Regions from separate parts of the Kitasatospora sp. SC0581 genome, predicted to be linked through region 1. Evidence: riboswitches for the same ligand, from Rfam matches in the RefSeq annotation. Region 1 holds a riboswitch; each other region holds the start of a gene.

Region 1 (2,191 bases):
CCGCCGTTGCCGGTGCCGCCGTAGACGTACGCCTGACCGACCTTCGACTGGGCGAAGGAGACCGCGGCGGCCATGCTGCCGGTCGCGGCCGGCGCCTGGGTCTGCGTCTGGGCCTGGGGCTGCGGAGCGGGCTTGGTGGCGGGCTTCGCGGCCGGCTTGGTGGACGGCTTGGCGGCCGGGGCCTCGGGCTGCGCGGTCGGCTGGGCGTTCACGGCACCGCCGTTCGCGGACTGGCCGGACTTCTGCGAGCGGTCGAACCAGGTGAAGTCCGAGCCGGACGTGCCGGCGGAGGACTGGCCGGCCCGGGCCTGGCCGTTGCCGCCGAAGGACAGCTGCTGGCCCGGGTAGATGGTGTCCGGACCCTCGGTCAGGGTGCCGCGGTTGAGGTCGTACAGCCGCTGCCAGCCGCCCTGCACCTTGTGCTGGTCGGCGATCGCGGACAGCCAGTCGCCCTCGACGACGGTGTAGTCGCCGCCCTGGGCCTGCTGCTGGCGCTTCTGCACCCAGTCGCTCCGGTTGCCGGAGGCGGCGGAGTCGGTGGAGGCCTGCGCGTCGCCCTGGGCGGGCGCGGCGGGCTTCGCGGCGGGGGTCTGGGGCTGTGCGGGCTTGGCGCTGGGCTTCGCGGCCGGAGCGGCCGGCTTGGCGCTCTGGGCGGGCGCGGCGGGCTTGGCGGCGGTCGAACCCGCCGAGGTGTCAACGGCGGCCGCGGCGCCGCCCTTGGTGAGCCCGGCCTGGACCGAGCAGACCGGCCAGGCGCCGGGGCCCTGCGAGGCGAGGACCTTCTCGGCGACGGCGATCTGCTGGTCCTTGGCGGCCAGGTCGGCGCGGGCCGCGTAGGCCGTGCCGCCGAAGGCGGACCAGGTGCTGGAGGTGAACTGGAGGCCGCCGTAGAAGCCGTTGCCGGTGTTGATGCTCCAGTTGCCGCCGCTCTCGCACTGGGCGACCTTGTCCCAGGTGGCGACGGAGGCGGCCGAGGCGGTGCCGGTGGTGAGGCAGGGGACGGTGAGGCCGACGCCCGCGACGCCGAGGGCGGCGATCACGCGACGGGTACGGCCGGACAGACGGGTGCCGTTGGTGGGCAGCATGAAGACGTGGTCCTCTCCCACGCCTGCGAGGTGAGCTGTCGGATTCGGGCTGGAGTTGCCCGGCCGTGCGGTGAGCACGGCTTCACCCCTAGCCCTGGACCGTTCCGGAGAGCGGTCCGGGGCGACTTACCTGTGGGTCCCCCGCTCCTGCCGTGGTGCGTTTTCGCGCTTCCAGGACATCCGACGGCAGGACTCGGCGTTGCGGATGACCGGGTTCGTGTGGTCACGAACGGGGAGCACGTTAATCAGACTTAAGTTCAAACTGCAAACCACTGTGATGTGCATCACGGTTTAGTGGAAACTGCCAAAATTGCCACTCACCATGATCGTAAATGATCGTTTTCAGGCAATGCTGTTGTGGAAGCCGACAACTGGCTCCGCCTCAGGAGTGGCGTGACGGTGCGTCGAATCGCGGAGTGGCGCACTCCGGCGGGTGGGGGAGCGGTCGCGATCGGAGCATGTGAATCCACGCTCCCTATTTCCTTTCAAATAGCGCCAGAACGGACATTCCCCTTCATTGCCGGGTGACTCCCGTACGGGACGGACGGGGTGGGGGAAGTACGCGGAAGGGCCCGGAACGCGATCCGTTCCGGGCCCTTCGGTGCGCGCGAACCCGCGCGCGGTGTCCTTATCGTCCGCCAGGCCCCTCGGCGGCCGCGTGGGCGCCACGGGAGCCCTCCACGACCCCCTCGGCCTCGGCGGCGGCCGCCGCCTCCGCCTCGGCCCGTGCCAGGTCCTCCGGGGACGGCGTGGGCAGCGCGGCCAGGTAGGTGGAGGCGATCAGCTGGCCGACCGACGGGTAGGCGCCCAGCGGCGCGGCCGACGGGCAGCCGGTCTCCTCGGCGGCGGTGGCGAGCAGCTCGGAGTCCGCCTCCGGGCCGATCACCAGCGGGGCCAGCGCCGGGCGCTGCGAGCCGGTGTCCTTGAGGTGGTTGACGGCCGCGGCCACCGAGCCGGGCACGTCGAGCGCGGCGGCGACGACCGGCACGGCCAGCCGGGCGGCCAGCAGCACGCCGGTGATGCCGGCCGCGGCGGCCGCGTCCTCGCCGCCGACGGTGGTCAGCACCACGCCGTCCGCGGCGGTCGCGATGGCGAACAGTCGGGCG
Region 2 (2,191 bases), on a different contig from region 1:
CGCAGCGGCGGTGGTTCCTGGTACCTCGGAGCTCGAAGCCCTCGGGGTCAGAGCGCGACGCCGTGCGCGCGCAGGTAGGCGACCGGGTTGATGTCCGAGCCGTACTCCGAGCCGTTGCGGATCTCGAAGTGCAGGTGCGGGCCGGTCACGTTGCCGGTGGCGCCGGAGAGGCCGATCTGCTGGCCGGCGGTGACGGTCTGACCGATCCTCACGCCGATCGAGGAGAGGTGCGCGTACTCGGCGTAGTGGCCGTCGGCGAGCCTGATCTCGACCTCGTTGCCGTAGGCGCCGCCGTTGCCGGCCTTGACCACGACACCGTTGGCGACGGCGCGCAGCGGGGTGCCGGTGGAGGCGACGAAGTCCTGGCCGGTGTGGTGGCCGGAGGCCCACATCGAGCCGGCCACGCCGTAGGCGGTGCCGAGCCGCGGGCCGGCCAGCGGGGCGACGAAGCCGGAGGTGGCGGCGGCGACCGGAGTGGCGGTCACGGCCTGGGCCGGAACGGCGACCTGGAGCTGGGTCTCGAGCTGCGCGGAGGGCTTGGCGGCCTCGGTCTGCACCTGGACCTGGGCCTGCGGCTTGGCGGCCTGGGTCGCCGGAGCGGACGGCTTGGCGGGCTTGGCCGGGGCGGCGGGCTTCGCCGGGGCGGCGTCGGCGGCCGGGGCGGCGTGGCCGGACAGCGCGAGCTGCTGGCCCGGGAAGATCAGGTTCGGGTTGGCGCCGACGACCGAGCGGTTCTGCTCGTACAGCGCGTGCCAGCCGCCCTCGACGTTCCTGGCGTCGGCGATCTTGGACAGGGTGTCACCGCTGACGACGCGGTAGCTCTCCTGCGCGGCCTGGGCGGCCGGAGCGGCGGCCTGCGTGGCCTGCTTGGCCTCGGTGGAGGCGGCGGCCGGAGCGGCCGGGGTGTGGGCCTGGGCGCTCATCGCGGTGACGAGCGGGAGGGCGAAGGACACACCGGTGACGGCGGTGGCGATGCCGATGCGGGCGGCGCGGGGCAGGGCGATACGACGAGCCTGTGCAGGCATGGAATTTTCCTCTCCGACGCCTGCGAGGTGAGCTGTCGGGTTCGGGCTGGAGTTGCCCGGCCGCTTGCGCGGCTTCACCCCAAGCCGGTCCTGGACGCCCGCGCCCTGAGGCGCGAACTCCAGTCCGGCGACTTACCTGTGGGTCCCCCGCTCCTGCCGTACAGAGTTCGTTTCGAACCACCGGGCAGCGGCAGGACTCGGCGTTCCACCCGGCGGATCCGTCCGGACTGGCCGGGCGGTCGCTGAACTAAAACCCATCCGTTCGGGTGAAGCAATGTCGATCTCTTGAAACGGCAACGATCCCCCCTGTCCCAGTGACCCTCCGCAGGCCCGGACCCACGGTGCGTACACAACCCATTCACCCCCCGCCACTGATCCACGACCCTGCGCCGAGATCGGCCACGCCGCGCACCCGTCCGCTCACGCACCGCCAGCCGCCAACACACCCACCGGTGACCCTTGTCACGTGCGCCTCGGCAGCGCAGGATTCGCCCGTGGCCACCTCCGAGGCCGGCACCCTGCGCCTGGGCACCGCGCAGGGTCGCTGGGTACTAATGGCGACGGTGCTCGGCTCCAGCATGGCGATGCTGGACGGCACCGTGGTGAACGTCGCGCTGCCCCGGATCGGCGCCGACCTCGGCGCCTCCCTCGCGTCCCTGCAATGGACCCTGAACGCCTATCTGCTCACCCTGGCGGGCCTGATCCTGCTCGGCGGCGCGCTCGGCGACCGCTACGGGCGGCGCAAGGTCTTCCTGATCGGCGTGGTCTGGTTCGCCGTCGCCTCCGCGGCCTGCGCCGCCGCGCCGAACATCCACGTGCTGATCGCCGCCCGCGCCGTCCAGGGCATCGGCGGGGCGCTGCTCACCCCCGGCTCGCTCGCCATGCTCCAGGCCGTCTTCCACCCTGACGACCGCTCGGCGGCGGTCGGGCTCTGGTCCGGCCTCGGCGGGGTGTCGGCGGCGGTCGGCCCCTTCCTCGGCGGCTGGCTGGTGGACGGCCCCGGCTGGCGCTGGATCTTCCTGCTGAACCTGCCGCTCGCCGCCGCCGTGATCGCGGTCACCACCCGGTCGGTGCCGGAGAGCCGGGACGAGGGCGCCTCCGGACGCTTCGACGTCCTCGGCGCCGTGCTCGCCGCCCTCGCCCTCGGCGCGATCACCTACGCGCTG
Region 3 (2,191 bases), on a different contig from region 1:
TGCTCGGGGTGCCGGCCGAGGACCAGGACGACTTCCGCGACTGGGCCGGGATGATGATCCGCCACGGCGGGGGCCAACGCGGCGGCGTGGGGCGGGCGGTGAAGCGGATGCGGGCGTACCTGCTGGAGCTGATCCACCGCAAGCGGGCGGACCTCGGGGACGACCTGATCTCGGGCCTGATCCGGGCCGGCGACCACGGTGAGCACCTGACCGAGAACGAGGCCGCGGCGATGGCCTTCATCCTCCTGTTCGCGGGTTTCGAGACCACCGTGAACCTGATCGGCAACGGCACCTACGCGCTGCTGCGCAATCCGGAGCAGCGCCGGCTGCTGCAGGAGTCGGTGGTGCGCGGGGAGAGCGCGCTGCTAGAGACCGGGATCGAGGAACTCCTGCGCTACGACGGGCCGGTGGAGCTGGCGACCTGGCGGTTCGCGACCCGTCCGCTGACCATCGGCGGGGTGGACATCCCGGTCGGCGACCCGGTGCTGGTGGTGCTGGCCGCGGCGGACCGCGACCCGGCCCGGTTCGCGGCGGAGAACACCCTGGACCTGGCCCGGAAGGACAACCCCCACCTGGGCTTCGGGCACGGCATCCACTACTGCATCGGCGCTCCGCTGGCGCGGCTCGAAGGGCGTGCCGCGCTGGCCACGCTGCTTTCCCGGCTGCCCGATCTGCGGCTCGCGGAAAGCCCGGAGAATCTGCGCTGGCGGGGTGGTCTGATCATGCGTGGCCTGCGCGAACTCCCGGTGGAATTCAGTCCGGAGAGCCGTTCCCCGCACGCCCCTCCGCACCCCGTTCCGGATGCCTCTTCGACGCCTCCGACCTGCTGAGATCACGCTGACGGGACGTCGCCGATCGCCCGCCGACGGGGGTGTGAACACCCATCAATCCGGACATAACGCCGCTGTTGGTAGGCGATCGGACACGGGCCGTAATTGTTGTGTGATATCGGTGATATGAGCTTGTGATTGGTCTGATGATCTGTCTACTCTCCCTGGAGTTCGCAGCTGCGGACCTCGTACGCGGAACGCCGAATCCTGCCCGCCGCGTCACGGGAAACCGACCAGAACCCTGGGCAGGGGCGGGGGAACCAGGTTTGTTGCCGTCTCCCCACGGCTTGGGGTGAAGCCGCCCGAGCGGAAATCGTTTCCGCGTACGGCGGCCGGGCCACCTCCCGGTCCGAACCCGACAGCTCACCTCGCAGGCGTACGGAGAGGGACCTCTTCATGCTGTTCGTTGGAACTGGCCGTCACCGTCGTCGCACCCAGGCCGAGAAGGCCATCGCCGTCGCCGGTGTGGCCGGCGTCGGACTCGCGATGCCGCTCCTCACCGCCACCGGCGCCTCCGCCGCCCCGGCCTCCACCTGGGACTCCGTCGCCCAGTGCGAGAGCGGCGGCAACTGGAGCATCAACACCGGCAACGGCTTCTACGGCGGCCTCCAGTTCACGTCCAGCACCTGGAAGGCGTACGGCGGCACCGCCTACGCGGCGCAGGCCAACCAGGCCAGCAAGGCCCAGCAGATCTCGGTCGCCGAGAAGGTGCTGGCCTCGCAGGGTCCGGGCGCCTGGCCGGTCTGCTCCCAGAAGGCCGGTCTGACCAAGGGCGGTGCCCCGGCCTCGGTCGACACCTCCTCGGACGCCAAGCCGCAGTCCGCCCCCAAGCAGCAGGCCCCGAAGCCCGCCGCCAAGCCCGCCGAGAAGCCGGTCGCGCAGAAGCCCGCCGCCCAGAAGCCGGCCCAGAAGCCCGCCGCGCAGCCGGTCCAGCAGGTCGCCCCGCAGCAGCAGGCGCAGCCGCAGACCCCGGGCTTCTCCGGCAAGGCCGGCTGGGACGCCGACGCCAAGGTGTACTGGTACCAGAACAACGGCGGCTGGTACTGGACCAGCCACCAGAGCGTCTACCAGCAGTACGCCGGCCAGGCCGCCGCCCAGCCGCAGTACGCCCCGCGCGCCGCGCAGCAGGCCCCGCAGGCCGCCGGCCACGACTACACCGTCCGTGCCGGTGACACCCTGTCGACCATCGCCGCCGCCCAGGGCGTGTCCGGCGGCTGGAGCGCGCTGTACGAGCAGAACCACTCCACCGTCGGCGGCGACCCGAACCTGATCATGCCCGGCCAGGTGCTGCACCTCGGCTGAGCCGCCCCGCCCGACGCCGGGAGCGCCCGCGGCCGGCAGTACCCCGAGACCGGGGTGCC
Region 4 (2,191 bases), on a different contig from region 1:
TGGGTCCGCCCGGGCGGGTGCCTCAGGGCGGGTGCGTCAGGGGTTGAGGCCGCGCTGCTGGAGCCAGGGCTCCGGGTCGACCGGGGCGCCGCCGCCGGGGCGGACCTCCATGTGCAGGTGCGGGCCGGTGACGTTGCCGGTCGCGCCGACCTTGCCGATCTGCTGACCGGCGGCGACCTTGCCGGAGCCCTTGGTGATCGCGGAGAGGTGGCAGTACCAGATCTCGGTGCCGTCGGGCAGGGTCTCGACGATCCGGTAGCCGTACGAGCCGGCCCAGCCGGCCGAGGTGATGGTGCCCTGGCCGAGCGCGTGGACCGGGGTGCCGGTGTCGGCGGCGAAGTCCAGGCCGGTGTGCAGGTTGGCCCAGTAGCGGGCGCTCTGGCCGTAGTGGGCGGAGAGCCGGTAGTCCGTCACCGGGAGGGTGAGGGCGGCGGCCTTGGCCCGCTCGGCCTCCTCGGCGGCGCGCTTGGCCTCGGCCTCCTTGGCGGCGGCCTTGGCCTCCGCCTCCTGGGCGGCCTGGAGCCGGGCGGTCTCCTCGGCGGCGGTGCGCTGGCTGTCGGCCTGGTTCTGGATGCGGGCGGCGAGCGCGAGGCCGGGGTCGGCGGAGAGGGCGACCGCCGTCTCGTCCGGGGCCTCGATGGCGGGGGCGGCGGCCGGGGTCGCCGAGGTGAAGCCGGTGGCACCCAGGGTGGCGGCGACGGCGGTGACGCCGAGCAGCGGGGAGGTTCCGCGGGTCTGACGCGGCATCCGGTGGCGGTTGGTCTCGGCCTCCGCGGCGAAGTCCTCCGGGCCGAAGGCCTCGGGGCCGTCCGGACCGGGGTGGTCGAGGAGCTGGGTACCGGCTGCGAAGCCGGCCGGGTGTGCCGGGGTGTGCGTCGACGCCACGGAGGCGCGCTCCTTTCCTTCCTTCGCGCCTACCGGGTTAGCTGACGGGTTCGGAGCAGGAAGGTCTCCTACGGCCGGGCCGGAGCCCCGCCGATTCACCCCAAGGAACGTGGTTCCCCGGCTCCCTGACCTGCCCGGAGGCCGGTCGGTGGGATTAGGCGACGGCGCACGGTGCCGTCTGGGTACGGCGTTGACAACCGCGCTGCGTTATCAAACGTTAATCCTAGGAGGCTCTGATTCCAAGCCATCCGTTCGGAGCAGCCCCGCGGCAGGTGATCGGACGTCAACGAACGGTCCCTCATGCACGGCCCCATCTGAGTACGCCTACTCATGTGCGGCCCGGCCGGACCGCAGCATCCTGACGCCATGAGCGCACCGATGCAGACCCGCACCACGGCCGCCTACTACCTCCAGGCCGTCCTGTCCTTCGCCCTGTCGGGCACCGCCCTCGCCGTGGGGATCATCTACCTGCCGGTCGGCGGGTGGACCCGGGCCTTCCTCGGGCTCGGCCTCCTCTTCACGGTCAGCTCCGCGTTCACGCTGGCGAAGGTGATCCGGGACCGGCAGGAGTCCAACGACATGGTCACCCGGGTGGACCAGGCCCGGCTGGAGAAGCTGCTCAGCGAGCACGACCCGTTCAAGGTCGAAGGGGTCTGACCGCTTCCTCCCCCTCTTCTCCGACGCCTCCGACGCCTCCGACGCCTCCGACGCCCGACCGCTTGACGGCTAAGGCTATTAGCCTTAGCTTTATGGCTATCGGCAGCAACGCCGATGCCCCGCACCGGCGGCCCGAGGAGGACCCCATGAACGGCACCATCACCCCGAGCACCCAGTACCTCACCGTCCCCGGCGGCCGGATCGCCTACGACGACACCCGGCAGGGCGACGGCACCCCGGTCGTCCTGCTCCCCGGCATGCTCGACAGCCGGGCCGCGTACCGGCACCTGCGCCCGCTGCTCGTCGCCGCCGGCCACCGGGTCGTCACCATGGACCTGCGGGGCTTCGGCGAATCCTCGATCACCTGGGACGACTACGGCCCCGCCGCCCTCGCCGGCGACGTCCTCGCCCTGCTCGACCACCTCGGCATCGAGCGCGCCGTCCTCGCCGGGAACTCGTACACCGGGGCCACCGTCGTCAAGGCCGCCGGGGACGCCCCCGAGCGGGTCGCCGGGATCGTCCTGCTCAACGCCTTCGTCGAGAACCCGCCGCAGGGCGCCCTGATGCGCGGCGCCATGGGCCTGATGGGCGCCGCCCTCGTCCACTGGCCGGCCGCCTGGGGCTTCTACCTGCGCCGGATGGCCTTCCC

The links. Region 1 has a riboswitch for cyclic di-AMP ahead of ACLWS4_RS00085 (transglycosylase family protein). Riboswitches for the same ligand answer to the same signal wherever they lie in the genome.
Region 2: linked by a shared signal. The riboswitch ahead of ACLWS4_RS17585 (M23 family metallopeptidase) and the one ahead of ACLWS4_RS00085 (transglycosylase family protein) in region 1 are both predicted to bind cyclic di-AMP.
Region 3: linked by a shared signal. The riboswitch ahead of ACLWS4_RS25025 (transglycosylase family protein) and the one ahead of ACLWS4_RS00085 (transglycosylase family protein) in region 1 are both predicted to bind cyclic di-AMP.
Region 4: linked by a shared signal. The riboswitch ahead of ACLWS4_RS30910 (M23 family metallopeptidase) and the one ahead of ACLWS4_RS00085 (transglycosylase family protein) in region 1 are both predicted to bind cyclic di-AMP.

Annotation. Positions count from the first base shown of each region.
Region 1 is NZ_JBLRWA010000001.1:15,410-17,600, reverse strand. Features, by position in the region: gene ACLWS4_RS00085 (transglycosylase family protein) at 1-1,106, opposite strand, end outside; cyclic di-AMP (ydaO/yuaA leader) riboswitch at 1,093-1,263, opposite strand; gene ACLWS4_RS00080 (hypothetical protein) at 1,714-2,191, opposite strand, start outside.
Region 2 is NZ_JBLRWA010000009.1:235,163-237,353, forward strand. Features, by position in the region: gene ACLWS4_RS17585 (M23 family metallopeptidase) at 48-1,025, opposite strand; cyclic di-AMP (ydaO/yuaA leader) riboswitch at 1,028-1,228, opposite strand; gene ACLWS4_RS17590 (MFS transporter) at 1,580-2,191, shown strand, end outside.
Region 3 is NZ_JBLRWA010000018.1:140,013-142,203, forward strand. Features, by position in the region: gene ACLWS4_RS25020 (cytochrome P450 family protein) at 1-830, shown strand, start outside; cyclic di-AMP (ydaO/yuaA leader) riboswitch at 1,052-1,221, shown strand; gene ACLWS4_RS25025 (transglycosylase family protein) at 1,227-2,132, shown strand.
Region 4 is NZ_JBLRWA010000030.1:24,239-26,429, forward strand. Features, by position in the region: gene ACLWS4_RS30910 (M23 family metallopeptidase) at 37-885, opposite strand; cyclic di-AMP (ydaO/yuaA leader) riboswitch at 898-1,056, opposite strand; gene ACLWS4_RS30915 (YiaA/YiaB family inner membrane protein) at 1,252-1,542, shown strand; gene ACLWS4_RS30920 (alpha/beta fold hydrolase) at 1,635-2,191, shown strand, end outside.